Regions from separate parts of the Pseudoalteromonas sp. 120-MNA-CIBAN-0494 genome, predicted to be linked through region 2. Evidence: riboswitches for the same ligand, from Rfam matches in the RefSeq annotation. Region 2 holds a riboswitch; the other holds the start of a gene.
The links. Region 2 has a riboswitch for cobalamin ahead of AAEY55_RS02420 (ABC transporter ATP-binding protein). Riboswitches for the same ligand answer to the same signal wherever they lie in the genome.
Positions count from the first base shown of each region.

Region 1: linked by a shared signal. The riboswitch ahead of AAEY55_RS01360 (TonB-dependent receptor domain-containing protein) and the one ahead of AAEY55_RS02420 (ABC transporter ATP-binding protein) in region 2 are both predicted to bind cobalamin.

Region 1 is NZ_JBEOOE010000001.1:286,318-302,131, reverse strand. It holds gene AAEY55_RS01375 (2-dehydropantoate 2-reductase) at 1-811, opposite strand, end outside; gene AAEY55_RS01370 (VanZ family protein) at 804-1,154, opposite strand; gene AAEY55_RS01365 (YajQ family cyclic di-GMP-binding protein) at 1,318-1,800, shown strand; cobalamin riboswitch at 2,051-2,216, shown strand; gene AAEY55_RS01360 (TonB-dependent receptor domain-containing protein) at 2,253-4,082, shown strand; gene msrA (peptide-methionine (S)-S-oxide reductase MsrA) at 4,190-4,726, opposite strand; gene AAEY55_RS01350 (efflux RND transporter permease subunit) at 4,814-7,912, opposite strand; gene AAEY55_RS01345 (efflux RND transporter periplasmic adaptor subunit) at 7,916-8,968, opposite strand; gene AAEY55_RS01340 (DUF2982 domain-containing protein) at 9,213-9,920, shown strand; gene AAEY55_RS01335 (hypothetical protein) at 9,942-10,274, shown strand; gene AAEY55_RS01330 (DUF1566 domain-containing protein) at 10,342-12,003, shown strand; gene AAEY55_RS01325 (DUF1566 domain-containing protein) at 12,013-12,528, shown strand; gene AAEY55_RS01320 (ExeA family protein) at 12,676-13,593, shown strand; gene AAEY55_RS01315 (general secretion pathway protein GspB) at 13,605-14,720, shown strand; gene AAEY55_RS01310 (HD-GYP domain-containing protein) at 14,728-15,814, opposite strand, start outside.
Region 2 is NZ_JBEOOE010000002.1:138,388-154,201, forward strand. It holds gene rapZ (RNase adapter RapZ) at 1-741, shown strand, start outside; gene AAEY55_RS02365 (HPr family phosphocarrier protein) at 785-1,057, shown strand; gene mgtE (magnesium transporter) at 1,205-2,563, shown strand; gene AAEY55_RS02375 (mechanosensitive ion channel family protein) at 2,651-3,607, opposite strand; gene yaaA (peroxide stress protein YaaA) at 3,740-4,519, opposite strand; gene tal (transaldolase) at 4,751-5,701, shown strand; gene AAEY55_RS02390 (DUF3545 family protein) at 5,972-6,151, shown strand; gene ung (uracil-DNA glycosylase) at 6,208-6,870, opposite strand; gene AAEY55_RS02400 (cobalamin-binding protein) at 6,867-7,742, opposite strand; gene cobO (cob(I)yrinic acid a,c-diamide adenosyltransferase) at 7,742-8,341, opposite strand; gene AAEY55_RS02410 (cobyric acid synthase) at 8,325-9,815, opposite strand; gene AAEY55_RS02415 (iron ABC transporter permease) at 9,825-10,826, opposite strand; gene AAEY55_RS02420 (ABC transporter ATP-binding protein) at 10,828-11,640, opposite strand; cobalamin riboswitch at 11,719-11,860, opposite strand; gene AAEY55_RS02425 (porin) at 11,906-12,844, opposite strand; gene AAEY55_RS02430 (LysR family transcriptional regulator) at 13,007-13,870, opposite strand; gene AAEY55_RS02435 (DUF413 domain-containing protein) at 13,961-14,335, shown strand; gene rarD (EamA family transporter RarD) at 14,442-15,362, opposite strand; gene AAEY55_RS02445 (thioesterase family protein) at 15,415-15,814, opposite strand, start outside.

The sequences.
Region 1 (15,814 bases), on a different contig from region 2:
ACCCACAAATTGCCATTATTTCAGTTGCTCTATTGTGAGCAACATCTTGTTGCATAGATGAGAAGTTCTCTGCGGTACGTGCCATCACATCATACGCACTGCTCAGTGCATTGATTAACGTTACATCAAGGTTTTTTGCCTTAGCAATATTACATGCTTCGGTTAGCAGGTTAATTATAATTGAGCAATATTGAGGCTCGCGCAACTGACCATTTTTAATGTTATGTAGCGCACTTAGCGGATTTATTGCTATGTTAACTAATAACTTATTAAAACGTAGCTGCTCAATATTCATAGACGCATTTAAAAGGGGTATCGCGGTTAATTGATCCGCCATAATTTTGCTATTTTTAACACCTAAGTTGTTACATCCGCCAATTATACTTTGCCCATTACCAGTGTACTGTACTATATATTGGTTTGATTTAAACCCTGCCATGCTCGTTGTTAAAAAATAAAGCGCTTGGTGCTCATTAAGCTCACATTTTAACTGCTCTACATTACCCATACCGTTATGCGAAAGCACAACAGAGCAATGCTGAGGCAAAAAATGTTTTATTTGTGCAAATGCGCTTTGCACTTGAAAGGCTTTTACCGTAAATAAAAACACATCAAATTTAGGTAAACTATTAAGCTCATTTAATGAAATAAAAGAGGCATTTATTTTTTGTGAAGCACTGTTGTCACTACTGTAAAAGCGAGTGTTACTCGTACTTTTTCGGGTTAACACGCTTACACTATGCTGCGCACTTAAAAAGTGGGCTAATAATAAGCCTATTGCGCCGTCGCCAATAATAAGAATTTTAGCCATGAGAGTTCTTTTTACGTGGGGTTAAAATTGCTTTGATTATAAAGTAGCTTGCTGCGCCGGCAAAATCTGCAATAAAATCTGCGATTGATGCTTGCCTATATGGAAGTGCGTCTTGCATTATTTCTATTGCAGCACCGTAACCGGCTAATAAAAGTATTTGTGCGTATAAAGGGAGTTTAAACGCTTTATCCATTATTATGGCAAGGATGAAAAATATCCCAAAGTGGGCTACTTTATCAACATGAGGAAACAGGTTGCCAACCCCTTTTATTTCTTTCGCAAATAAAAAGGTAAACACCACAATACTAATTAAAAAAATTGCTTGATAAACACGCCTTGTCACAACAAATCCTAAAATCGCTTAAAAAAGAAACCGTAGTATATCAAACTAATTTAGTATCGCACCTGAACAAGATGCATAAAAGTGTAAAGATTTATAGTTTTAGCGTTATAATCGCTTTAATAAATTAAGTATAAAATTAAGATAAAATAGTTAGGAGAAATCAATGCCTTCATTTGATATTGTATCTGAAGTAGAAATGAACGAAGCTAAAAACGCAGTTGATAATGCAAACCGTGAACTAGAAACTCGCTTTGACTTTAGGGGAGTTGATGCATCGATTGAGCTAAATGATAAAGTAATTAAGCTTAAAGCCGAAGCTGACTCTCAGGTTATACAATTATTTGATATTTTAGCGAGTAAAATTTCTAAGCGTGGTATGGATGTATCAAGCCTTGAATTGCAAGATATTAGCCGAGCGGGTAAAAATGTTTTTCGTAACGTTGGTTTAAAGCAAGGTATTGAAAAAGAGATGGCTAAAAAAATAGTTAAAGCCATTAAAGATTCAAAAGTTAAAGTACAAGCCGCCATTCAAGGTGAAGAAGTACGCGTAACAGGTAAAAAGCGAGATGATCTTCAAGAAGCTATGCAAGTAGTACGTAGCGCCGATTTAGGCCAGCCATTTCAGTTTAAAAACTTCCGCGATTAATAAAACAGATTACAGATATTATAGAGATTAGGAGACTAATTTTTAAAAAATTTGTGTTAAAAAAGCCAAGCTACAGCAATGAAGTTTGGCTTTTTTGCTATTAGTAGCTTGATATGTAATTTAACTCTTTTAAAGTGATTGTTGAGGGTTTATATCGTTAAAAATCAAACTTTGGCTATATAGACGTCTATTGACATTTGTAAACAAAATACTCACAATAGCGACCTATTTTCAAGGTGCTTGCTTAATACCTTTGTATACGTTTCAAAGTATTGAAATTAACAGCAAGATAATCGGGAAGTTGGTGCGTTTTCAAGACGATAACAACCCCAACACTGCCCCCGCAACGGTAAAGTATTAGCAGCTATTATAGTGTTGACTGAGTCCGGAGACCGGCCTTGAAGTAATCTTACTTATTAACATCTTTGCGGTGGGCAAAGGTAGGGGACATCATGTTAAATAAATCAGCACTTGGCGTTGCAATTTCTGCCGCGCTTTCATTTTCTGTGTCTGGCGCAGAGCAATCAATTGAAAAAATAACCGTTACAGCTAATAAATTTGAGCAATCAATCAATGACGTTTTAGCAAGTGTAAATGTTATCGAGCGTGCAGAAATAGAAGCAAGCAACGTACGCGATTTACCAACGCTATTAAGTAAACAAGTTGGTTTTCAGGTTAATCCAAACGGTGGTTTTGGTCAAAGTACAGGTGTGTCACTTCGTGGTACTGGCTCTGGCGATGCGTTGATTTTGATTGACGGTGTACGTACAGGGTCTGCAACACTTGGACAAAAAGCACTAAATAATGTCCCTTTAAATAGTATTGAACGCATTGAAATTATTAAAGGCTCTCGCGCGGCTATTTATGGCTCTGACGCACTCGCGGGCGTAATTAATATTATCACGCGTGAGTCAGATAACTTATCTGTGAGTGCTACGTTTGGTTCTGATTCTTATCAAGATTATCAGGTGGCTGGCTCTGTAAAATCAGGCGATGTTACTACTGCGTTTAACGCAGGTTTTGAAAAAACTGATGGTTTTGATGTACTCCAAGGTGTAGCACCAGATGAAGATGGCTATGAAAATAAGAATCTTGGTTTTAAAGTAAATTATACCGATGCACGCTACGGCAACTTTAAGTTATTAGGCCAATACAGTGAAGGCTATGTAGATTACGACAATCGTTTCAGCCCAGCCACAAGTACTGTAGAAACAGGTGATTTTAAAAACTATCAGCTTTCTGCAGGTTGGAATAAAAACTACACTAACCAATCGCACAGTATTGATATTGCTATTTCAACAGATGATTCACACGATACCTCAGCATTTGGTGTAAATGATTTTATAACGAAACGTGTGCAATTGGATTATAACGGTCAATATACATTATCTGAAGAGCTTAATATTAGCGGCGGCGTTAACTGGTACAACGATGATGTATCTCGTAGTACAACGCAGTATGGTGTACAAGAGCGTGATGTATTAGCTGTATTTGTTGGTGCTTATTATAATACAGAGAAAGTGTTAGCTAATTTAACTGTGCGTCAAGACGATGATGAACAGTTTGGTGACGAAACGACTTACACTGCAGCAGCTGGCTATCATTTATCTGAAGACGCAACCTTTAGAATAAGTCAAAGCACTGGTTTTAAAGCACCTACATTTAACGATTTATACTTTCCGGCTTTTCCTGGTTTTCCACCTTCATCTAATCCTGATTTAGAGCCTGAAAAATCATTAAACCGAGAGATTGGGTTAAATGTAGATTTTGATATAGCAAGTGTTGATGTTGCTATTTTTAGAAATGATATTGAAGATAAAATCTCTTTGGATTCTAACTTTTTTCCTATCAACTTAAATGAAGCACGCTACGAAGGGGTTGAGTTTAGCCTGTCACAACAAATTTTGGGTTTCGATAGTAATCTTAACTTTGCTTATTTAAGTGCAGAAGACGAAGAAACGGGCGCAGAGTTACGTAATGTTGCTAAACGTACATTTAATTGGGAACTTGCAAAACAGTTTGGTGCGTTTGATGCGAGCTTAGACATGCAATATCGTAGTGACCGACAAGGTGCTGTGACGCGTTTAGGCTCATACACGCTTTGGAACTTAGCGGGTAATTATCAAGTAAATGAACACATTGAGGTTTCGCTTCGTGTAGAAAACTTATTTGATAAAGAGTATAACGTGGTTGACTCAAGCACTGATTCTATAACGGGTGAAGTATATTACTACAACACACCAGAGCGTCGCTTTTTTGCGGGCGCAAGCTACCAGTTTTAGCCGTCTTTAATGCTTTTAATGCCTTTAATAGATAAAGATTATTAAATTAAGCTGAAAATACAAAAGCCCGATTTAAATCGGGCTTTCTACTGAGTAGTTAAACTTAGCTAGTCAGTTAAAAACTCTTTAAATACGGTTTCAAACTTATGTAATTTAGGTGCTATTAAAATACTACAGTAACCCTGCTGTGGGTTTTCGTTATAGTAATCTTGATGATAATGCTCTGCTGGATAATACGTAGTGGCAGGGCTGACTTCTGTCACAATTGGCTCACTCACATGGCTTTGCAGTTGAGCTATCATTTCATTGGTTTGCTTTAGTTGAGCCTCATCGTGATAGTAAACAACACTTCTATACTGTGTGCCTATATCGTTACCTTGGCGATTTAATTGTGTTGCATCATGCAAAGTGAAAAACATTGCTAGCAGTGTTTCAAAGCTAACTACAGTGGTGTCAAATTCAACTTTAACAACCTCAGCGTGCCCGGTTGTGCCAGAGCATACAGAATTATAGGTTGGGGTGTCGGTTTCGCCACCGGTATAGCCAGAACTTACATCTAATACGCCATTTACACGTCTAAATGCTGCATCTATACACCAAAAACAGCCGCCACCAAAGGTAGCGACTTGCGTTGTTGAACTCATAAATACTCCAAAATAGCTGTAAGTTTAGATTATGCAGAGCATAAGTCTAAAGCGTCGTAACAACAAGGTTACGACGCTATTAGGAGGTTAGATCTCTTCGAATGGCTTTTTAGCGGCTTGTTTATCAAGTTTTTGCTGCAAAAACTCAGGTGACTGTGTATTGCGCGCAAGTGCATAGTAAGCAGCAGGTACTACAAACAGAGTCAGTAGGGTTGATACAACAACACCGGTAAACACTACAACACCAATTACCATACGGCTTTCTGCACCCGGGCCCGAGGCTAAAACCAGAGGTACCGCACTCATTACAGTGGTTAATGAGGTCATAATAATAGGGCGTAGGCGCTGCGTAGCGGCTTGTAAAATAGCTTCGCTAAACTCTACGCCTTTGTCGCGTAGTTGGTTAGTAAACTCAACAATTAATATGCCGTTTTTAGCACTTAACCCTATGAGCATCACAATACCTATTTGGCTGTAAATATTGAGCGTAAGTCCTGTGGCCCACAAGCCAAACATAGCACCCATTAAGCCAAGGGGTACGGTAAGCATTATTACAAATGGGTGCATAAAGCTTTCAAACTGTGCCGCTAGTACTAAAAAGGTAACCGTAAGTGCTAAAATAAACACGTAGGTCATGGCCGAAGCACCTTCATAAAACAACTGCGATTCGCCTTTGTAGTCAATCGCGCCATCTATGTTGTTTTCTTCCATGGCCACTTTGTTTAAAAAGTTAAGTGCTTGCTCAAGTGTATAACCATCGGCTAAGTTGGCGCTTAAGGTAATTGCACGCATACGGTTGTAGCGGTTTAAGCGCGATGCGGTAGCTTCTTCTTTTAAGCTAATTAAACTATCAAGCGGGACTAGCTCGCCACTGCGTGATTTAAGATAAATGTTTGATATATCAGTAGGGTTGGCAAAGTCTTCTTTAGTGCCTTTTAAAATAACGTCGTACTCTTCGCCGCGATCTATAAAAGTAGTAACACGACGCTGACCTAGCATGGTTTCGAGTGTACGCCCTACATCAGATACAGAAATACCTAAATCGGCCGCTTTGTTTTTATCTATGCTGACTAAAAACTGTGGGAATGTTTCTTTGTAATCATGATCGATTCTAACCAGTCCTGGATTTTTCTCAGCGCGCTCTATAATACGGTCGCGCCAATCGGCTAGTTGTGCGTAATCGTTACCTTGTAGTACAAACTCGATTGGGCGTGATGAACCACCGCCGCCAATGCCTCGGCGCATAATAGCAAAGGCTCGCACGTCGGTAACTTCCTGCAGTTTAGTGCTTATTTCGTCCATTATTTCCCAGGTAGAACGTTGGCGTTTGTCCCAATCGGCCATACCTACAATTGCTACACCGCCACTGCCGCCCCAGCCTGGTACGCGCACGAGTACGCGGCTTAGCTCACCAGATTCAGAGTAAGGCATTAAGCGATCTTCAATTTTACTCATGTTAGCGGCATTGTTCTCATAACTGGCGCCTTCAGGGCCACTCATCATAACAAAAAAGGTACCACGGTCTTCTTTAGGTGTTAGCTCAGAGGGTATTTGAGTAAATAATGAATAACTTACAAAGCCAGCTAATAATAAGCTGATCATTAAGCCCCATTTGCGGGTCATGTTAGAGGCAAGTGAGTTACGATAACTAAGCTCTACCTTAGCAAAAAAGCGGTTCATCGACTGGCTAAATTTACTTTCTTTTTCAGAGGCTTTTAATACTTTAGAACATAACGCAGGTGAAAGAGTAAGTGCTGTAATACTTGAGAAAAACACTGCGGCACTTACCGCCATAGCAAATTCAGTAAATAAAGCACCAATACGGCCATCCATAAATACTAAGGGTACAAATACCGAAATAAGCACTAAAGTGGTGGCAATAATTGCAAAGCCCACTTCGCGCGCGCCTCTATAAGCGGCCAATAAAGGAGGCTCGCCAAGCTCTATGCGGCGATGAATGTTTTCTAACATAACAATGGCATCATCAACCACTAAGCCGATTGCTAGTACCAGTGCAAGTAAAGTAAGTAAGTTAATGGAATAACCCATAGCGAGTAAAAACATAAAACTACCCACTAACGCCACCGGCACAGTAACTGCAGGGATTAAGGTGGCACGAATATTACCTAAAAATATAAAAATAATTAATACAACTAAGCCCATAGAAATAGCAAGGGTGCTGTATACCTCATTAATCGATTCTTTTATAAAAATAGATGAGTCGTAACTATCCTCTATAGTGGTTCCTTCGGGTAGGTTACGTTTTATTTTTTCAAGTTCGGCGCGGGCGTTATCAACCACAGTTAAGGTGTTGGCTTTAGCTTGCTTTACAATGCCTAAACCAATCATATTGCGGCCATTACCCCGAAATAAACTCTCGTCATCGGCGGCTTCTAGGTGTACATCAGCCACTTCACTTAAGCGTACTAGGTAACCGTCATCACCGCGTTTTATTACTAGGTTTTGAAAGTCGCGCTGATCTTTATAACTGCGGGCTGTACGTACAGTAAAGTCACGGTCAACCGATTCAATTTCGCCAGCGGGTAACTCTACGTTTTCGGTGCGTAGTGTTTGTTCTATATCGCTCGCAGTAATACCGCGAGCAGCCATTGCTTGGCGGTTTAGCCAAATTTTCATGGCGTATTTTCGCTCACCACCAATGCGTACGTTAGACACACCATCAACTACGGCTAGGCGATCAACAATAAAACGCTGTGCGTAATCAGATAATTGCATTGAGTTCATGGTTTCGCTGTTTAGCACAAACCATACAATAGGGCTTTCATCGCTGTTAGACTTAGACACCTCAGGCGGGCGAACTTGTTCAGGTAGGCTATCTGCGGCGCGGGCAACACGTTCACGCACATCGTTAGATGCAGCATCTATATCGCGCTTAATATCAAACTCAATCGTAATATTTGAGCGGCCATTACGGCTCGATGAGTTAATACTTTTAATGCCTTCAATACCCGATATACGATTTTCGATGACTTGGGTTATTTTGGTTTCTATAATCTCTGCAGAAGCACCAGTATATTCGGTACTAATATTAACAATAGGTGTTTCAATATCAGGGTACTCACGCAGTGGCAGCATGCTAAAAGCAACGAGCCCAAAGGTGAGTAAAAGTAGATTTATTACAATCGCAAAAACAGGGCGTTTAACGCTAATATCGGTAATTTTCACGGGTTATCCCTTCACGCTAACTTTACTGCCAGAGCGAATTTTTATTAGCCCCTCAGTTATAATTTGCTCACCATCGGTTAAGCCTTCATCAACAGCAACCCAGCCGTTATTTCTGCCCGCAATATGCACTTCAACACGATTAGCAACACCGTCCAAAATTTGAAATACGTAATGTTTGTCTTGTAGCGGAATAATTGCTTTTTCTGGAACTATTAATGCTTGGTTACTACTTAGCTCTAACGCTGTTTTAAGTAGCATACCAGGGCGAAGCAAACCTGAATTATTTGCAAAGCTGGCGGTTACTTCTACGCTACGCGTTACCGAGTCAATACGCGAACTAATATGCGTTACTTTACCGATAAAGGTTTGATCTGGATAAGCATCATTTTGAGTGAGCACTTTCATGCCGGTAGCTAATTGCGCTAAATATTTTTCAGGTACTTTAAAGTCTACTTTAATGATACTTATGTCATCGAGGGTGGTAATAATTGAACTGTTATTTACATAGGCACCAATCGATATTTCACGCTTGCCCAACATGCCAGAAAATGGCGCGGTAATGGTCATTTCAGCTAGCTTGGTTTTAGCACTTTCTAATTGTGCTTGGGTGGCATCAACTCGTGATAATTGCTCTTCAAGTAACGATTTTGCTGTTGACTGAGAACGTGAAAGTTCGGTAAGTCTATCGAGTTGGCGTTTTTCTTCGCGTAAATTAATATTTAGCTCTTTTACAGCAATTTGTTCTTGTTGGCTTTGCAGTTGTACTAGCTTTTGGCCTTTGCTAACTAGGTCGCCATCTTCAAAGAAAATATTAGTCACGTAATCACTTTGTGCGCTGGTAATATATACAGCTTGGTTAGCGCGAGCGCTACCAATAGCTTCAATCATTACTGCATTTTCTTGCGAGGTAACAGTGTGAGCAGACACTTGCGTGGCCATTTGTGAAAAATCTGCTTGTTCACCTTGGCTAGCGGGTAAATATAAATAAACGCTAAATATTACGAGTAGCGTAATAATAAATGGAAAAAGAGCTCTACCTGATTGTCTTGAGTACATTGCTTTAATACCAAAAAATAAATTATAACTATTGTACGAAATAACACCGAGAAAAGGCGGTATTATGTCCCATTAATTTGTGAATTAAGCGTAAAAGTTATAATAATTAATTAAATAAACTCATGCTTGAGCTTTAAAAGGTATTTTATGAAGTTAAATACGTCGTGCAAAAAATGTTTAATGCTCAGAAAAATAGCATTGTGGGGCATTATTATGTTCATTTTTTACAGTGTTTATTATCAATATGGATGAGTTTAACGCTATGCAAATTAAGTATCGTGCGCAGGGAGCTAAGCATGGCATAGAAGTATTAATTGTTGGTGCGATTGGTTTGTTATTTATTATGCTGTTTAATTTATTACGCCCTGGTGAAATTAGCATTCTAGAAATTTTTTTAGTTAGTTTGTGTATTGCAGCAATAACAATTGGTTTTTTTAAAACCCAAGAGCCATTTTATAGCTTAGTGTTAACCACTGAGCAGTTAACTTATCAGCACAAATATGGTGTTTGGCATTTAGCTCATAGTAATTTTAAATCAAGCGGAATACCCAAAATAGCAGTAGGGCTTGAGCACTTAGAGCTTAACGTGGTAGGAATTAAGGTAAACGATATGGATGAGTTTTTAACGGGTTTAGCCCCAAGAATCGCAGGGAAATTATTGATAGAGCAGCGTCATTTATTTATGCAACTAATTCAAAAGAATTGCAAAAATGGCGATTGCCCATCAGAATGGCTGGTAGAGGATACACAATATAGATCTAAAAATGGAATTAGCTATAATGGGTTAATAGCAATGTTTGCCAACAGGGCTAAGCATTTGCAGTTACTAACAGGCTATGAGCTATTATTACCAGCGAGTGTATTAGATAGAAATATTTGGGAATTTAGTGCTAACTTAAATGCATGGCAGCGCGACCCCCTTAAATTTATAGCGTCGCAAGTAAGTAATTAAAACGCGGCAGTAGGAATAATAATGAGCCAAGAAAGAGCTTTTTTAAAAAGTGGTCGTAATACCATAATACATAAAGACAAAAAACTTGATTTAGTCATTGTTAATTCTGAGATCCACCCTCGAATTAAAGTGACCCAAAATGGCTTAGAACCATTTAAAGAAGAGCTGCCAAAAAACCGCCGTGACGCAAAAGAGCGTTACTTAGAAGTTGTTTATGTTGGTAGCGCCGATGTGTTTGGCGAAGAAAAACGATTGTTATTTATTCAAGCCCTTGATGGGCGGGAATACAAGGTTGATTACAGTAAAATAGGTACTAAGTTATTTGTACGTATTCATCAAGATAGTTATTTATAGTACTTAGTGGCACTTTTATTGCTTTAAATAATTATTAATTATTTTTTGATATAAAAAGGTGCTTAGTATGAGAGCAATTGCGTTAATCCCGTTATTGTCGTGTGGGCTATTGGTTGCATGCGGAGGTGGGGGGAGCTCTGATGATGGTGATAACACTCAAGCTTCAGTATTTGCAGGTAACGATTTGCAAATTATTGAAAAAACCGATTTTACTATTACTGCAAAAGGCTCACCTACCGAGGGTACGTTTACTTGGCAGCGCGTAAGCGGCCCCATTGTTGATGGATTTCCGCTCGATGGTGCAGTGCAAACTATTACCGCGCCAGATGTAAAGGCAGACAGTGAACTGGTGCTCAGAGTAAGCTATCAAACAACCGGTGGTGGTTTAGTACATGACGATATTAGTATTTTTATTACTTCAAACAATCAATTACCCCAAGCTGTAATTACTCAAACAGCACCGCAAGTATTGCCATCGGTTTATAACGATACCGTAACGCTAAGCGCAGCAGACTCAACAGATCCAGATACAAATGGTCAAATTAATAGCTACTTGTGGCAATTAATATCAGGACCAGCCCTCAATATTAATAGTTTTACTAATTCTACCTTAAGCTTTAGCCATCCACTGCTTGAAAACCATACAAATTTAAAGTGGTCATTAACGGTTACCGATGATGAAGGGGGAGAGTCAACCTCTGAATATGACATGACTTTAAATAAAACAGCGCAAGTTGTTATTGCCAATGCCGGGGCTGATCAGCAAGTTAACGAGTTTGATAAAGTAACCTTAGATGCAAGTAACAGCGCTGCCGCAACCAGTACTTATAAATGTGACTGGCAACAACTAACCGGCAAAGCGGAAACATTAGCTAATAGTAATCAATGTATTACTACTTTTTATGCCTCAGACATAGACACTAACGCCACTTTAAGCTTTGAAGTAATGGTTACTGATTCAAAAGGGCGCACCGCAAACGATAGTGTATTTGTAGATGTTGCACCTAAAGCGCTTGGGTTAATAAACGATACAGGTGTAGGGGAGTGTTACAACAATACTCAACGTATAAACTGTGTTAGTAAAGATTTTCCAAATCAAGATGCTGAACTTGGTCGAGACAGCTTTGCGAATCGTTTAGCCAAAGTAGGGCAAGGTAATTTAGCGTTTGATTACACCAAACTAAATGAGTTTGCCGATGAAGTGGCTGATGACGCACAAAATTTTAGTTGTATTCGCGACAACGTAACCGGTTTAGTGTGGGAGGTTAAAAGCCCTGTGTCAGGTGTGGTACCTAACACTACATTACGCGATGGGCAAAATCATTACACATGGTACCTTACTGAATCTGCTATTCCTCAGGTAGGCGGAGCAAGAGGCGCAGCCAACTCTAGTTGCCCAAGTAATACCGATTGCGGATTGCAAAGCTATATACAAGAAGTAAATGCGTTAGATTTTTGTGGTGGCACAAATTGGCGAGTACCTACTTACACCGAGTTACTAAGCTTAGTAGATTACGGCAAGCAAGGGCAAAATGTATTAATAGATGAGAGTATTTTCCCTAATATGCCAGCGGTTAGTTTACTGGGTCACTTGCGTTATTGGACCTCTCAAACAGCGGTTGATGGCACCAGTTTATCGCAAGCTTATATTATAGATATGAGCGATGGTAATGACCTTGCTTATCCAAAAAGTAAGACTGCTTATGTTCGTTTAGTTAGAAGCCGTTAGGGGAAGTATATGAAATTTAAATTAATAACTACATTTGCGGCAATGAGTTTAAGCTTTAACGTAATAGCTGGGGTTTGTTATGACTCTGTTACGCAAACAACACCAACAGAGCGATTTACAATAAATCCCGATGGCACAGTGTCAGATAGCAAAACAGGTTTAATGTGGCAGCGTTGTAGTTACGGACAAGTGTATAACAATGCTACAGCAACATGCGAAGGCTCTACACCATCATTAACCTGGCAAACTGCATTGCGAGGCGCAGTTAACGATACAACGGCAAGTTATAATGACTGGCAAGTACCAAATATTAAAGAGTTAGCAAGTATTATTGAACACAGATGTACAGAGCCAAGTATTAACGAATCGGTGTTTTTGGGCACAAAGCTACAAAACTATTGGACCAATACCTCAGGTGTAAACACGATTAACTCTGCTTGGGTATATCAGTTTGACAGTGGATTAAATAGTTTGCACGCTAAAACCAGTAGTGTTTATTTGCGCTTAATGCGTTACGAAAAATAATCCAATATAAGTAAATGCACAGCTAAGTTTAAAGCAGTGCTTTTTACATTAATTTACGTTATTTCAATAATAAAAGAGCCTGAGTGTTGTCACTAAGGCTCTTTTTTTGCCATTATGGAGGGGATTTATTTACCAAGGAATACTCAGGTGTATTTAAGCTATTTTGGTTTGCATGAAAAACCCTTTTCAATCTCGCCTAATCCCCATTATTTGTTTTTAAGTGAGCGACATAAAGAAGCGTTAGCGCACCTTACCTATGGACTAGGTGAAGACGGCGGCTTTGTATTATTAACCGGCGAAGTGGGTACCGGTAAAACAACCATTACTCGCAGTATGCTAGAAAAACTGCCAGAGAATACTCAAGTTGCGATGATCCATAATCCGGCATTATCAGAGCTTGAGCTCTTGGCGAGTATTTGTGATGAGCTTAAAATTAATTATGATGCACAAAATGCGAGTTTAAAAAGCCTTACCGATGTTATAAAAAAGCACTTAGAAGCAAATAATAAAGCGGGTGGGCATACCATACTTATTATTGACGAAGCGCAGTTACTTGCTCCCGATGTACTAGAACAACTGCGCCTACTAACCAACATAGAAACCGATCATAAAAAGCTATTACAAATAGTGCTGGTGGGGCAACCTGAGCTGCAAGTATTATTAAAACGAAATGAGTTAAGGCAGCTTGCACAGCGTATAACAGCTCGCTATCACTTACTGCCTTTAACACAAGGACAAACGGTGGCATACATTAAGCATCGTTTACATATTGCAGGCTGTGATAAAGGTATTTTTTCGTTGGAAGCAATGCAAAGCGTTCATCAACTTACCGGTGGCGTGCCACGATTAATGAACTTAGTGTGTGAGCGGGCGTTAGTAGGGGCATTTGCAAAACAGCAATTAACAATAGATAGCGAGATTATAAAAAAATCTGCTCAGGAATCATTACCACCCGATTTTATTGCGGCTAATAATACGCCACCTAAAACCGTGCCATATTGGCTATATTGCTCTGCTTTTGTTGCTTTATTTGCAGCAGGCTTAGGGCTTTCATTTATTTTATAGTTAGGTGATTAATGTCTTATTTATTAGATGCGTTAAAGCAATCGCAACAAGCCGATATAAGCGCCGAGCAGTATGACTTACAGGCACAGCAGGCTAAACAACAACAGTCTCTAGTGCGATACCGCCGCTTGGCGTTTGTGATTGGTGGCAGCTTAGCGGTTAGCTTTAGTGTTGCTGGTGGTTTTGTTAGTGGAAAATGGCTACAAAACAGCTCATTTAATAGTAATAATGAGCAAGTTAGCACTACAGCAATATTAAAAAATACTAATGCCGATAAAGAACCAACAATAACAACCAAATCGGATATAGATAATACAGCAAAATTACAAAGTGCAGAGCAAAACATAGCTGTATTAGCGGCGCAACCATCAGCGCCAAAAACGGCCCCGCCAGACGCAGTAAATACAGCAACTTCCATTCAAGGGCAGTTAGTATATGTACAAACCCCAAGTGGTATTGTACAAATGTTACTTACGCCGCAAGGGCAATATATTCCAATAATGGAAAATCAAGCCACACTCCAGCAAAACCTAAATCCGCAAAATAGTTTTGCTCAGGGTACGTATGCGCAAGGCGCAATTAATCAGCAGGGATATTCACAACCACATTATAATCAACCTAGCTTCAATCAAACGAATAACCAGGCAACACAAGCAGCTGGGCAGCAACCTCAAACAAATATGCCTTCATCGGCATCGCTTGATTTAAGTAAGTATAAAGTGCTTGGTAAACCGCTCGATTCGCAAGGCTCTACAGCACAACAAACTAAAAGACCTGCGCTTGGAAAGAGCCCAACATTACTAGAAACAGCTTTTGATCAAGCTATTCAAGATACAGAAAAAACACAAAACTACGAAGTAACGCAAGCAACGCGCAGCTCATCACGCGTGCAACCAATAGAGCTGTTGCCAGATGGATTACAAGCCATGTTACCGCCACTTAAATATCAGGCGCATATATATTCGTCTGCACTCGATAAGCGTTGGATCAAGCTCAATGGTCGCGAGCTTTTTGAGGGCGATAGTATAGGTGCATTAACAGTGCGAGAAATAACACCAGAGCAAAGCGTACTTGATTTTGACGGCTACGAATTTAGCTTAAAGGCGCTACAAGATTGGCCGCAATAGCGGCTAATTAGGGTAAAATTGAATTTTTATAAAAGCGTTGTAAGTCAATATTGTATTCGTTAGTTTTAACTGCCGACTCAAGCGTATCTTGGCTTTTTTTATGTGCTAAATCTATGTCTTGCACTTGGGTGTAGCGCCCATGCTTTGCACTATAGAAAGTTTTAACAACGGGCTTTAGTGGGCTGGCAGGGTTGCTCTGTGTCACCAGTCCCACTTTTTGACTCGAGAGCTTAACCAGTGTGCCTACCGGGTGAATACCGATACACTGAATAAATTTAGTTAATAACTCACTATCAAAACTATCAGGGCAACCTTCTTTTAATATTTTAAAGGCTTTTATCGGCTCCATGCCCGCTTTATAAACGCGCTCAGCAGTGAGTGCATCATACACGTCAACAATTGACGCCATACGCACATACTGGCTTATTTCATCGCCTTTTTTACCAAACGGATAGCCTTTACCATCTAAGCGTTCATGGTGCATACCGGCAATATCAACAGCTATACCTTTGAGCCCTGCAGCTTGTAAAATTTCTTTACTAAAGCGCGCATGATTTTTCATTATTGTAAATTCTTCATCAGTAAAACGTCCTGGCTTATTGAGTACTGCATCGGGAATTTTTATTTTGCCAATATCATGCAGTAGCGCGCCAGTAGTTAGCTGTTCAATTATATTTTTATCTATATTTAAATGCTTGGCAAAAATACTAATTAAAATAGAAACATTAATAGAGTGCTCTAACAGGTAGGCATCTTTTTGGCGCATTTGAGTAAGACATGCAAGTGCATCTTGATTTCTAAATACCGAATCCATAAAACCACTAGCAAGCTCTCTAAAAGGCGCTATGTCTATATTTTTACCTGCTTTTATATCTTTAAATGCTTTAATCTGTAGTGATTTAGCTTCATCGTAAAGCTTTTTAGCTTTGCCCATTTCTTGCTCGGCACTGTGCGTTTTTTGCCAAGGATCGCGCTTTGCTATAGGGGAAGGTGTCTTAGCTGGATCTTTTTCAGGCACTGATTCGATGAGGGTTTTATCTGGATCTATTTCAACTTCTAAAATACCGACATTTTTTAATTTATCGATACCGGCT
Region 2 (15,814 bases):
TTGCTGCCTTCATTAGTGCGCAGTGTCTCTGATAACTACGATAAAATAGCCGTTAGTATAGACGTGCGTAACCTGCCTAAAGACCAGCAGCAGTTTAACGATATTCTTGAGTACTTGCCCGACTTTGCTAAACCAACGTTATTTTATTTAGATAGCGACGATCAAACGTTAATCCGCCGTTATTCAGAAACACGTCGCTTGCACCCGCTTTCGATTGATTCGCTACCGCTAGATTTAGCAATAAAAAAGGAAAAAGAATTACTCGATGTACTCGTAACGCGGGCTGATCATGTCATTGATACAACCGATTTAAGTGTGCATCAACTTGCTGAATCTATGCGTGAAACCATACTCGGTAAAAAAGACAAACAGCTTATCATTACCTTTGAGTCGTTTGGCTTTAAGCATGGTATTCCCAAAGGTGCTGATTATGTTTTTGATGCGCGTTTTTTACCAAACCCACACTGGGAACCGGAGCTCAAGCCTTTAACTGGATTAGATCAACCAGTAAAAGATTATTTAGCTAGTCATAGTATTGTGCAAAAATTCACTTGGCAAATTCAAACCTTTGTACAAACGTGGTTACCACACCTAGAGCGTAATAATCGCAGTTATTTAACCATTGCTATTGGTTGTACTGGTGGTCAGCACCGCTCAGTTTATTTAGCGCAAACAATTGGTGAAAGCTTTGCTATGTCTCACCCTAATGTAAAAATTCGCCATCGCGAGCAAGAAAAATAATTCAATTTAAATAATCATCTGTTCAGCTTAAGTAGAGTATCTTATGCGCTTAGAAAATACATTTTTAATAAAAAACAAGCTAGGCCTGCATGCTAGAGCTGCTACCGTATTAGCACAATTAGCGGTACAATTTGACGCATCTATTACCTTATTTCAAGATGAAAAAGAAGCCGCTGGCGATAGCGTACTGGCTTTAATGTTACTAGAAAGCAGCCAAGGTAAAGAAGTAAAAGTAGTGTGCGAAGGACCCGATGCAGAGCATGCTTTACATGCCGTTGGCCAATTAATAGCGCAGCGCTTTAACGAACAAGAATAGTAGGCACTTTATTTAAACCAAGTAAACGAGCTAAAATATAGGGTTAGTGAAACCTTAAGCTAGTTTGGCTAAAAAAAGTAAGATAAACTGAACGAAGTTAATGACTAACTTCTTCCCTAACGTTATAAAAATAAATTAAGGACGCCAATGCCCGAAACTTTCGAACAAGACTACCCACTACAACAATTACAACAAGTGACCAAGTCACTCAATAGTGGTCAGTTTGTTCAAGTTAGGCGCATGCTGGCAAAAACAGCTCCTTGTGATACCGCACTTTTACTAGAATCATCACCGCATAAAGTTCGTCGCCTGCTCTGGCAATTAGTTGATCCAGATGTACAAGGTGATGTTCTTGAAGAACTCTCTGAAGATGTACGTTTAGGCATTATTGCCCAAATGGAACCTAAGCACATTGCTGCTGCCACTGAAGACATGGGCCACGATGACTTAGGTGAAGTACTGCGAAGCCTGCCTGACACGGTTTATAAAGACGTGGTTAGCGCCATGGACATTCAAGATAGAGAACGTGCTACGCAAGCACTCTCCTATCAGGAACGCTCTGCTGGCGCGCTGATGAACACAGATACAGTAACCATTCGCCCTGATGTAACCCTAGATGTGGTACTGCGTTACATTCGTCTGCGCGGCGAACTCCCTGAGGGTACCGACGACCTTTACGTTGTCGATAAGCATAACTGTTTTTTAGGCGCTTTATCGTTAAGTACCTTACTAACCAATTCGCCCGAAAAAATTGTTCACGACCTAATGGATGAAGACTGTGAGTCTATTCCTATTTCGATGGATGAAAGCGAAGTGGCGCAGTTATTTGAACGTCATAACTGGATATCAGCCCCAGTAGTTGACGACAACGCCCAGCTACTTGGCCGTGTTACTATCGATGACATTGTTGATGTAATTCGTGAAGACGCAGAGCATCACTTATTAGGTTTAGCGGGTCTTGATGATGAAGAAGATACCTTTGCACCGGTTTTAAAAAGCTCAAAAAAACGCTCTGTTTGGCTAGGTGTTAACTTATTAACGGCTCTGGCAGCTGCTTTTGTTGCCAGCTTTTTTGAAGGCACTTTAGCAATACTGCCTATTTTAGCCGTGCTTAACGGCATTGTCCCCTCAATGGGTGGGGTGGCCGGTAGCCAGTCATTAACCTTGGTTATTCGTGGTATAGCAGTGGGCCATATTAACCAAACTAACCAACGTTTTGTAATGATAAAAGAGCTCGCCATTGGTGCATTAAACGGTATTTTATGGGCTGTTTTAATTGCCAGTGTTATAGCCCTATGGCAATGGGACTTAATGCTTGGCGCGGTACTGGCGTTTGCAATGTTTATGAACTTAGTTGTTGCGGGTGTGGCGGGTGCGTGTATTCCTATAATACTTAAACGTATGAAAATAGACCCTGCACTTGCTGGCAGTGTAATACTCACTACAGTAACCGATATAGTAGGTATATTTGCCTTTTTAGGCACCGCAACTTGGTTGCTGGTTTAATAAGTAAACCAGCGCATATTACTGTGTAAATACGCGCTGGTTAAAAGTAACTTTTACGCAATATAATTTAACCAGCGTTCAAGCTATTTAACCTTCTTTATTGGCTGTAGAGCCATCGGCTCCTTCTTGATCAGCCGATGGTGTATTTACTTTATTACTTATTATTGCATCGAGGTTTTCGCCGCCTTTAACCCCAAAATCTAAACTGCGTATTGGGAATGGGATAAGAATATCAGCCTCATTTAGTGCTTGCTGTACTGCCACAACACCTTTGTGGCGTACTGTCATAAAGTCTGGCTCACCAGGGTATTTAATCCAAAACCACAATAATAAATTAATACTACTGTCGCCAAAACTCTCTGCGTATACGGCCGTTTCATCTTGGCGTATTACAAACTCAAATTGATTAATTTTATCCACAATAACGTTTGCGGCTTTTTCTATGTCTTCTGTTAATGAAATTCTTACCGGCACTTCTATGCGTCTAACGCCTAGCGTGCTGTAGTTTCGCAATACATTTCTAAATAGTATTTTATTAGGCACTAGTATTTGCTGCCCATAAAAGCTCTCTATTAGTGTATTACGCAGGTTTATTGAATGCACAGAGCCAAACACATCATCAGTTTTTATTACATCACCTGGTTTAAATGGCTTACGAATACCCATAGCAATACCTGCTATTAAGTTTTCGGTCATATCTTGAAATGCAAAACCAATCGCTAAACCAACAATACCGGCACCAGCTAGTAATGACGTTACCGTGCCTTTTAAGCCCATAAAATCCAGTGCTATAAACACTCCTACACTTAATATCAGCACTTTAAATATAGAAGCCATTAAATCAGCTATCTGTTTTGAATCGAGGGAGCGGCGTAATAAATTTTTCATTAAGTTACCGGCAAAGCGAGCCAGCATAGAAAATAGAATGACAATAATAACTGCCACAATAAAATTAGGAATATGGCTTATAACGACATCAAACCACCCTCCGAGCTTTTCTTCGATAAGTTTTTCGGCGTCGCTAATTGAGGGAATACTAAACATGTAACTTGCACCTATTGATTTATAATGTGATTAGAATCAATCTTGAATTCGCATATCAATTGCAAGTATAGCGCCAGTATTAAAAAAGCCATGCTGTGCATGGCTTTTATAGATTAGGTAAAGGTTTAAGTTTTAGCTTTGTTCATCGCGTAAAAATACTGGCTCAAGCTCTTTCACACTTGCTTCAGCGCTAAAATAATAACCCGCTACTGTAAACTCTTTAAGCTGGCTTAGCTGAGTTACTTTATTTTCGATGAGGTAACGCGCCATCATGCCTCGTGCTTTTTTAGCGTAAAAACTAATTACTTTATATTGACCATTTTTACAGTCTTTAAAGTGTGGAGTAATTATTTGTGCATTAAGGGCTTTTTTATCAACCGCTTTAAAGTACTCGTTTGAAGCAAGGTTAACTAAGTATTGGGCGTCCTCGGCTTTTAATACCTCGTTAAGTTTATTGGCAATTACACAGCCCCAAAACTCATACAGGTTTTTACCACGGCTGTTTTCAAGCTTGGTGCCCATTTCAAGGCGATACGCTTGCATTAAATCAAGCGGCTTTAAAAGCCCATATAAGCCCGATAATATGCGTAGGTGGCTTTGTGCGTAATCAAGCTGATTAGCCGTTAGCGTGCTAGCATCTAAACCACCATATACATCGCCATTAAAGGCTAGTACCGCTTGTTTAGCGTTTTCTGTGGTAAATGGCTGTGCCCACTCACTAAAGCGAGCAGCGTTAAGCCCTGAGAGCTTATCGCTAATTTTCATCAGGCTGCCAATTTGCGCAGGGGTTAGTTCACGGCATACTTGCATCAGTGCTTCGCTGTGCTCAAGTAATTCCGGTTGAGTGAACTTATCGGTTGCAGGTGGCGTGGTGTAATCAAGATTTTTTGCAGGTGAAATAACAGTGATCATAGTTAGCTATTGACTTGTAATTTATTTAATGTCAATTTCAACATTAAATGAAACGAAAAGCACGTTTTGTTTAATATTAAACAGACTGATCCTACCTTAATAATTCATACATAACCGTTTTTATATTGATAAGGACATAAGACCTATCAAGCATTACTTCGCTGTTGCAGTATGGTGTAATATTAAAGTAGTTTAGATTTTCTTTTAACTTGCTTGGAATGAGGAAAGCAAATGACTAACGCGCTACAAAGGCTAAAACAACATTCATCAATCGTGGCCGACACGGGTGATATTGAAGCAATTAAAAAGCATCAACCAGAAGACGCAACGACCAATCCGTCATTGCTATTAAAAGCGAGCGAGATTGAAGCCTATAAGCCTTATTTAAATAAAGCATGGAGCTACGCCAAAGAAACCGAGCAAGATCCAGCGAAGCAACTAGCGCTAGCATGCGACTACTTTGCGGTATTATTAGGTAAAGAAATTAGCGCTATTGTACCTGGTTATATTTCTACTGAGGTAGATGCACGTCTTTCGTTTGATACCCAAGCAACTATTGATAAAGCGCACACGCTACTTAGTCTTTACGAAAAAGAAGGCGTAAGCAAAGATAAAATCTTAATTAAAGTAGCCTCTACTTGGGAAGGCATTAAAGCCGCTGAACAACTAGAAAAAGAAGGTACTAAATGTAACCTTACTTTATTGTTTAGTGATGCCCAAGCACGTGCTTGCGCCGATGCTAACGTATTTTTAATCTCGCCATTTGTTGGTCGTATTTTAGATTGGCACGTTGCTAACGGTATGGAAAAACCGACCGACCCACTGCAAGATCCTGGGGTACAATCGGTACGCAGCATTTTTGAATTTTATAAACGCCACGACTACAAAACGGTAGTTATGGGTGCAAGTTTTCGTAATACCGGCGAAATTATTGCCCTTACTGGTTGCGATAAGCTAACTATTAGCCCCAATCTTTTAGAAGAGTTGGGTAACCTTGAAGATGCACCAGAATACTTACTAGCAAAAGATGTTGCGCAGCAGCCAAAACCGGCACCGCTTAGCGAAGCTCAATTTCGTTGGTTGCATAACCAAGATGCTATGGCGACTGAAAAGTTAGCTGAAGGTATTCGCTCTTTTGCTGATGCTCAAGAGCAATTAGAAGCACGCTTTAAAGCCATGTAATTGGCTCAAACGCTTGTATAAAAACGTCGCAGTTGCGACGTTTTTTTATGCCTGTAATTTATATGCAAAAAACTTATAAACCCATCATAAAGTAAAACTTCATCAACAAATCACACTTTAGTAACATAAATGTCACTTTTATATTCTATTTTAGCTAGGCCTATGGTATAGGTATTCGCGAAGTTAATACCTATTGCGTTAAATTAGTGAGCCGTTATAGCTTATGTTTTTAATAAGACTGGTATCAAATGCAGTCTAAAGGAGATATTCATGGATAGCCTAAGCAATATAATAGAAGGTCCTGAAACAAAAAAGGAAGCTTCTCAAAAAAATAAAAAAAGAAGATGGCGCGAAATCGAAGCAATACAAGAAAAGTATCGTTTACGCAAAGAACTACAGGAGTTGGACTACTTTACAGACAGTATAGCCGTTAATGAGCTCGACTTTTAAACGACTAACTAAAAGGCCCGCATTACTGTGCGGGCCTTTGGTTTTAAAAGTTAAAATTATACTTGCCAATTAATCGGCGTTTTACCTTGAGATTGCAATAACGCATTCGTGGCTGAAAAATGCCTACAACCAAAAAAACCTCGATGAGCAGACAGTGGCGATGGGTGCGGCCCTGCTAAAATATGCTGGCGTGCGCTATCAATTCCCTTACCTTTTTTTTGTGCATGAGCACCCCACAAAATAAATATTACGCCTTCACAATGGGTGTTTATATGCGCAATAACCTTATCGGTAAATTGCTCCCATCCTAAGTGTTTATGCGAATGGGCTTGGCCTTGCTCTACCGTAAGTACTGTATTGAGTAAAAACACTCCCTGCTCTGCCCAGCTTTGCAAGTAACCATGGGTAGGAATAACAAAATCGTTTATATCGCTAGCCAGCTCTTTATAAATATTTTTAAGCGAAGGTGGCAGCTTTTTAACCTCAGGTAATACTGAAAAACACAAACCATGCGCTTGGCCTTCACCGTGGTAAGGATCTTGCCCTAAAATAACAACGCGTATATCACTAAGCGGTGTTGCAGCAAATGCGCTAAACACTTGCTCTTTTGGAGGATAAACAGCAACACCTTCACTGCGGCGCTTAGCAACGTAGCCGAGTGTTTGCTGCATATATGCTTGCTGTAATTCTTGCTTTAAAAATGCAGTCCAATCGCTCATTGTATGCTCTTTATTTGTTGACGTGATACGTCTATTTTATCACACATATCGGCCAGCCCATCTAGCATACGTGCTGAAAAACGATGTAGTAAGTCGGCATTTACAGATAAAAACTGCTTGTTTTTTACTGCGGGTATTTCTGGCCATTGCTGCCAATTAATAGTGGGTTGCGGTGTTGCTGATTTTTCATCCGGAATAATTATAATTTGCGGTTTAGCCACAATCACATTTTCTATGCTTATTTGTGGATAGTCGGTGCGGCTATTTGCAAATACATTGGTTACTTGGCAAGTGGCTATTAACTCACTTATTCCGGTATTTTTCGACACAGTCATCATCGGCTCAGACCAGAGTTGATAAAAGCCAGTGAGTTTACTTTTACCCTGTTGCTTGGCTTTAATGGCTGCAAGTTTAGCATTAAATGCTTTTACCACTTGCTCGCTTTGTTTAATGTTACCGGTAAGTTTTCCTAGCATAAGCAACTCATCGGCAATACCTGTAATTGTCGTTGGATCAGTTAAATAAAGCTTAATACCTAAGCGCTCTATTTGTGCTAAATCATCGCTTTGATTACCACTTTTCCAAGCAATTACTATATCTGGCTTAAGGACTAAAAGCTTTTCGATTGAAATACCATAGTAACCGCCAATACGGGTAATACCTTTTGCCGCTGCAGGGTAGTCGGCGTAATCAACTGTGCCAACAATATTATCTCCCGCGCCTATTGCATACAGGTTTTCTACGATGTGCGGGGCCAGTGCCACAATACGCAGTGTTTTAGCTGACTGTATTTTATCAATTTGTACCTTGTTGGCCTGCGCATGCTGGGATAAACAGAGTAACAATAGGCCAACAACAAGCTGTTTAAACATTAGTAATCAAAACCTTGCAGAGCTTTAACACCTGCATCAAATGCATGTTTTACATTACGCACTTCGCTTACTGTGTCAGCCAGTTCTATTAATTTACGATGTGCTGCACGGCCGGTAATAATAACCGACTGCATTGGCGGTCTGTTGCCAATCGCCTCTAGCACTTCATCTACATCAATATACCCATAGGTTACCATGTAGGTTAGCTCATCGAGCAGCACTACATCTAAGCTTGCGTCACTAAGCAGTCGCTTTGACTCTTGCCAAGCAGCTTGCGCGGCTGCGGTATCGCTCTCTTTGTCTTGGGTATTCCATGTAAAGCCTGTGCCCATTACCACAAACTCCACACCCGCACCCTGTAACAAGTTACGCTCTCCGCATTCCCAAGTGCCTTTTATGTACTGACACACAGCGGCTTTTTTTCCATGGCCAACACAACGTGCTACCACACCAAATCCTGAGGTCGACTTACCTTTGCCATTACCAGTTATAACTTGAAAAATACCTTTTTCTTGTTGCGCTGCAGCTATTCGTGCATCAACTTGATCTTTTAATTTTTGTTGGCGTTGCTGATGTTTATCTTTACTTTGTTCGCTCATGATTATGCCCTTCATAAATTTTAATAATGTGTGCAATATTTAAATGCGTTTCACACATGGCAGCTAAACGCTCTAGTTGCTGCTCACGGTGCTGGTTAATATTAACCGGATTAATAACTGTATCGGCTTTGAGCCACTTTAATATTTGCAATGTGGCACTCGCTTGATCAAATAAGCCATGTAAATAAGTACCCGCTATGGCGTTATCATCACTAATAAACCCATCGGCTGTAAAGCCATTTGGGTGTTCATTAAAGCTTAAAAATGGTTTATTAAGTGCTTCACCTTGGCTAATGCCTGCATGAATTTCGTAGCCACTACAAAGTGTTTGCTGGTTATTTAATTGCATAGTCGCGGTTACATTACTCAATATTTTTTGTGCTGTAAGTGTGCTGGTAAAATCACTTAACGCTAGCCCCGGCATCTGCTGTAATGATGACTCAACACCTAGGGGATCATTAATACTATTGCCAAGCATTTGCATACCACCACAAATACCGAGCACTTTACCACCATAACGTAAATGGCGTTTTATTTGTGTATCCCAGCCTTCATTTTTTAAAAAGGCTAAATCACTTAATACGTTTTTACTCCCCGGTAAAATGATCAAATCAACATCGGGGATCGCTTGTGTATGCGCTACATAATTAATATTTATATTGGGATGTAAGCGCAGTGCATCAAAGTCAGTATGGTTGCTAATGTGCGGCACAAGCAGCACGGCAATATTAACGCTGGCATTAGTTAGCGTATTATCAATAGCAATTGCATCCTCAGCATCTAATGCAAGGTCGTGTAAATACGGCAATACGCCTAACACCGGTTTACCTGTGTACTGTTCCAGCCAATCAAGTCCACTTTGTAATAAGCTTATATCGCCTCTAAAACGATTTATTACAAAGCCTTTTACCCGCGCTTGCTCCGACTCACTCAATAATGCCAAAGTACCCACTAAATGAGCAAACACACCGCCTTTATCTATATCGGCAATTATAATTACGGGGCAGTCAACGGCTTCGGCGTAGCCCATATTAGCAATGTCGTTGGCTCTGAGGTTTATTTCGGCTGGGCTGCCCGCCCCTTCCACCAGCAATAAATCAAAACGTTTTGCTAAACGGTTATGCGACGTGAGTACTGCATCCATAGCTACTTTTTTATAATCGTGATACGCCCCAGCTTCCATATTACTTATGGCTTTACCATGAATAATAACCTGCGCGCCAGTATCGCTATTTGGCTTAAGTAATATGGGATTAAAGTCAGTTTCAGGGGCTACCTTTGCCGCTATAGCTTGCAGTGCTTGAGCACGACCTATTTCACCACCATCATCTGTAACTGCACTATTTAATGCCATATTTTGTGGCTTAAATGGCGCTACATTTAGCCCTCTATTAGCAAATACTCTACACAGCGCCGCAACCAGTGTACTTTTACCCGCATCGGATGTGGTGCCTTGCACCATTAACGTTTTCATTTTATAGCCCTACATCTGGCGCTTACGAAAATACAATAAGCTTAAAAAGAACACGCTACCAATAGCTGCAGTAATAACCCCAACCGGTAACTCTTGATTCGTTAATAACGTGCGCGCTAGCACATCAACCCAAACCATAAAAGTACCGCCCACCAAACTCGTTACCAGTAAGCCAGATAAGCTACCTTGGGAGATAAAAAAGCGCACTATATGCGGCACCATTAATCCTACAAAGCCAATTCCGCCACACATAGCCACTAACACTGCCGTTATCAGCGAACTTAAAACTAGCATCAATATTCTAAAGCGATGTACCCGCACACCCAGTGTTATAGCACTTTCATCGCCGAGCAGCATGGCATTAAGTTGGCGCCTAAAACTAAGCATTGTAAATGTACACAATACAATAACCACAAAAGGTAACCACAGCGTTGCCCACTGCGCTCGTGCAAAACTGCCGAGCGTCCAAAATAAAATAGCCGCAACTGCCTGAGGATCGCTCCAGTAAAGTAATAAACTGGTAAATGCGCTAAATAAAAATGACAAGGCCACACCTGCCAGCAGCATAGATTCTACTTGCCCACTTTGCTGCCGCCCTGCAATCAATATAAGTAAACTCATAGCCACTAAACTGCCAGCCAATGCCGCTGCCGATAATGCAAAGCCCGCACTAATGCCCACAAACGCCATGAGTATAACTACCCCCAAAGACGCCCCAGACGATATCCCAAATAAATAAGGATCTGCTAACGGATTACGCGTCACGGTTTGCAAAATAAGCCCGGCAATGGCTAAACCACTGCCAGCTAAAAATGCCAGTAATGTGCGTGGCATTCTTAATTCAACAATAATTCGAGTGTTAAAGGAGCCCTCTGTTGAGGTGAAAATACTTTTAAATACATCAGTTAATGATGTGTCGGCAGCGCCATAACTCAGCGCCGTAAATAACGTAAATAATGCAGCTAGTACTGTGACTAAAAGTGCTATTGAATGATTGTTAAGCATGCGCATATTATTCATACCCATAAAAGTAAGTAATATGTGGAATAACACCACCTAATTTAGACATTTGCGGGTGGTGGCTTACTTGTGCACATACACCAAATACATCATTGAGCATGTCCTCGCTAAGCACATCGATGGGAGAGCCTGTATTAACAATTTCGCCGTGATTTATAACCACCAGCTCATCGCACATAGCAGCGGCTAAATTTAAATCATGAAACGATGCAAACACAGTAACGCCAAGCGATTTAGCCAACTCCATTACCTGAATTTGATACTTCACATCTAAGTGGCTGGTTGGCTCATCCATAATTAATAGTTGCGGTTGCTGCACCATAGCCCGAGCAATTAATGCACGTTGTTTTTCTCCTCCCGAAAGCGACTCAAAACGTTGGCTTGCATGATCCTGCAAGCCAACTCGCGCTATAGCTTGGTTTATTTTTTGTGTGTCGGCTGTTGTGGTGGTGCTAAATAATGCTTTATGCGGGGTTAACCCAAGTGCAACCACATCTAATAAAGTTAAATTAAATTGTGATGGGGTTTCTTGTAAAACAACCGCAACCTGCTTTGCGTATTCATGGCTTTTTAACTGCCAAATATCGGTATTATTAAATTTAATTTGCCCTGCAGTGGGCTGATTAAAGCGATACAAACACCGCAGTAAACTAGATTTACCTGCGCCATTGGGGCCAATTAAGCCAACGAACTTACCTTGCTTTATTTGCAAATTAACATTGTTGAGGATAGTTTTACTGCCAATATTCCACGACACGTGATTAACGCTTAACAATGGTGTATTTAATGGCGTTTGAGTTTGCAATAGTTAGCCCTAGGCAGGAATGCGCTCACTAACAATGCAACTAACTATGGCTAGTACATAATTTGAAGATGAGTAAACCCGCTCGTTAAAATAGTTTATTTGTATCTGACTTAAAGCGTTATGCTAATTACAGTTGCGGGAACAGTTGAGGAGTTGCACCTCATTCCAAATGAATACTCTATTATGGGCGGCTAAGTAAATAATTTAAAGCAAAAAAAACCGCACTTAACAAAGTACGGCTAAAAAAGGCAGTGCTAAGCGCTGCTTAAAATTTATATTCTATACCTACACCTAAGTAGTCTTGGTCAACGTTGTTGTCCATATCGAAATTAGAATAAAAACCAAATAATTTAGTGTTTTTATTTAACTGATGATCAACACCTGCCGAAATAGCCGTTTTGTCATCACTGTCTTTAAAATCCATTGCCTGGTACTGCAATTTAAAGGTATTGCTAGCCATAGTGTAAGCCGCACTTAATAAATAACCGTCGGCCTCACTACTGCCATCAACTTTTTCTTGCGTTTGATACATAGCGCCTAATTTAAAATCGGCTACTTTACCTTGTACTGATGCGCGCACTACATCGTAGCCGTTCACTTCACTATCGGCAGCAATAGCGGCATATATTGCGCTCTTTTTAAGGGCTGCGTCACCATAAGTTACTGCCATTGAATAGCCATTTTTAGCACCTGCTGCATCGCTATCCTCTGCAACAAACGTAGCCAAAAGCTTAAAACCTTGGTAAGAATTAGAGGCATAAGAAACACTACTGCCCATTCTATTTTCACCTTTAAAGGCATTTTTAATGTCGCCTTCAAGGTCGCTAAATAAATCAACTTTACCTTGTGACTGCTTAAGCGCGGTATCGTTACGGCCAATAACAACTTGGCCAAACGCGCCTTTTAAACCTATATACTGATTACGAGCAGAGATATTGTCGTCATTATCACCTTTTGAGTCGGCGTCAGAAACATCAACTTGAAATTCAAACTTATAAACAGCTTCTAAGCCATCAGATATTTTTTCAGACCCTTTTAAGCCCAAACGTGATGAGTTACTTTTAATTTCGGTAAAAGACCCCTCACCATCATCCGACGACTGTAGTGTTACGTTCGCTTTACCGTAAAAATCCACTTCAGCAAGCGCATTAAAAGACAAACCACCTAATAAAGCTACACATAAGCTCGACTTTACAAATTTCATGTTATTTCCTCGATAATCACAACAGACTCGTTTTTAATGCAACAGGAGTTTGGCACTGTTAAATGACAAAAATATTACAGCCGTCATATTTTTACACTTTTAAATTCATAAAAACACATAATAGTTGCAATCAAACGTACATATACAGCAAATCCATTGGCCTTACTCTACGGGTAACTTAGGGGTCATTTGGGTTAATAAATTTACTAATGTTTCTATTAACTCTTTTTGCTCATTGTCTCTGTGATAGGCAACAAATATATCGCGCGAGGTGGTTTCTACGTCTTTCACATGAAATAACTCGCCTTTTTCTAAATGCGCTGCAACAAGTACTTGAGGAATGAATGCACTCCCTCCGCATTGCAATATTAAATCAAGTGCTATACGCCCAGTACTTGTTCTAAAGTAGGGTGGGGTTTTGCCAGTAAACTGGCGAGCATGCCACAGTGAGAATGTCGTGCCCCAGTCAACATATACGTACTGGTTATCAAAAAAGTTATCGTAACTGGCAGTATCAAACGCGCTTACCGGTATAATGGGTAGTTCACAAATTCGCTCAACCACCAGCTCATCAACTTTTGGTGGATCAAATAAAATAGCTAAATCTAAGGTGCGCTCTAATAACAGGCGGGTACTTTCTTGTTGTGCTTTTACCTCAGCCACCAAAGACACACCGGGCATTGCCGATACAATATTAGTAATACCAAACTGTAAAAATGCATCCCAAATGTTTGGTGTACCCGCTAGGCAAATTTGTTTATGCATATTATCGGCAAGTGCCACATCTACTTTTGCTCTTTGCATGCCAGTAATGATCATTTGTGCATGGGGTAATAAACGCTCACCTGGCGCTGTTAGTTGAATATTATTGCGCTGGCGAATAAACAAATTAACACCAAGCCCTTGCTCTAATTGACGAATTCTAAAGCTTACTGCAGACTGCGTGATATAAAGGTTTTCAGCCGCTTTGCCAAAGTGACGAGTGCGTACTACCTCAACAAATGTTTTTAATAAATCGATATCCAATCTTTTATCCTCACGATAAAAATAACTTGTTTAAAATATTTGCAAACTTGCCGCATACTCCAACAATTACCAAGGTATGAGGGTACAACAATGAGCAATGATATTTCACTACTTCGCCAAGCATTTGTTAGTCAACGTCAGTTTTTTGATGATCAAAATTTCCCACGCGGATTTGGTCGCAGCGGAAACTTTACCTTATTAGAAGCCAGTATATTAGAGCAACACGGTGTTGTTTTAAAAGGCTTACATAATAAAGCCCTAGAGCCACAAAATGAACATCAGCAACAATTTGTCGCTGTTATTAGTGGTGCTTTAGAGCCAACCAATGCAATTGAGCGCGCTTGGGTTAAATACTTAAAGTTAACAACCAGCAAAGCAAAGTTCCATACATTATTTGGCCGCTCAAAAATAGCGACCCCAGCACCAATAAGCCAAGACTATTACGCCGAGTCAGACAGTATGTAATTGCTTTAACTATTTAATTTTTACATTTTAAATAGTTAAACATACACCAAGCCTAGCGCGAGTACAAAATACATCGCGCTACGTGCTTACTTAAGTTAACTAACTTTTAAACCACGCCTGAGGCCACAATAGCGGCTTTTTTACGTTTACGAGATTGCCTAAAAGAGTCCCAACTAAAAATAGCCAATGCACTCCAAATACAAACAAATGTAACTACTCGCTCGGCATCAAACACTTCACCGTAAAGCATCACAGCTAATATAAACATCAAACTTGGCCCTATGTACTGAAAAAAGCCTAAAGTGGTGTATTGCAAACGCTTAGCAGCGCCGGTAAAGCACAGTAGTGGTAAGGTGGTAATGATCCCGGCACTAATGAGTAACACATTGGTATGCCAGTCATTAGCAGGCAAGCTTGACGTTGCTGTAGGCACCATTAAATACCAATAAATAAGCGCTACGGGCAAGAGTATAAATGCTTCTATTGAAATACCGGACAATGCTTCCACTGGCAGTTTCTTACGCAGTAAACCATATATTGCAAATGATATAGCTAACGAAAAAGCAACCACAGGAAATGAGCCAAAACTTATTAATTGCAGCAGTACACCGGTAAATGCTAAAGCAACAGCAACCATTTGAAACTTACGTAAACGTTCGCCTAAAAATAACACTCCCAGTAATACATTTAGTAACGGATTAATGTAATAACCTAAACTGGCATCAAGCATATGATTATTATTAACTGCCCATATAAACAAGCCCCAGTTAAACCCCAGTATCGACGAGGTTAAAACCAGCATTAACAATAGTTTAGGCTGTACTATAATGCGTTTAATTCTATCCCACTGGCCTAAAATACTCACAATAATAATTAAAAACATCACCGACCACACAACACGATGCGTTAAAATTTCAAATGCAGTAACATGCTGGAGTTGCTTAAAGTATATAGGTGCTAAACCCCATATAGTAAAAGCGATGCAAGCCAAAATGGCGCCCTTGCGCTTCTCGGTATCAATCGGCATAAATAAACACTTAGTTATTCAAAAGGTCGCCAGTTTACTCCGCAAACTTTTATTAGCCAACTAAATACGTGCCCGTACCAAATGCTATTTGTACTGCTTGCTCATTATGCAATTCCATCCTACAAACACATACTTTATTGCCCGAGCGAATTAAAGTGGCACTGGCTATAAATTTCTCGCCTTTGCCTGGGCGTAGGTAATCGGTGCGCATATCTATAGTGCCCAAGGTGGCTAGTTTTTGCTGCACAGATAAAATATCAACATCGTTTAGCTTATCTATTACACTTGCTGCGGCTAACATACCACCTACGTTATCGAGCACTGCCGAAATAACGCCGCCATGGAGTATTTTTTGTGCCGGATTACCTATGAGTATATCCTGCCAAGGAAACGATATTTTTGCTTGTTCTGGGCTAAGTGATTCTACCGATATTTTTAAAAACTGATTAAAC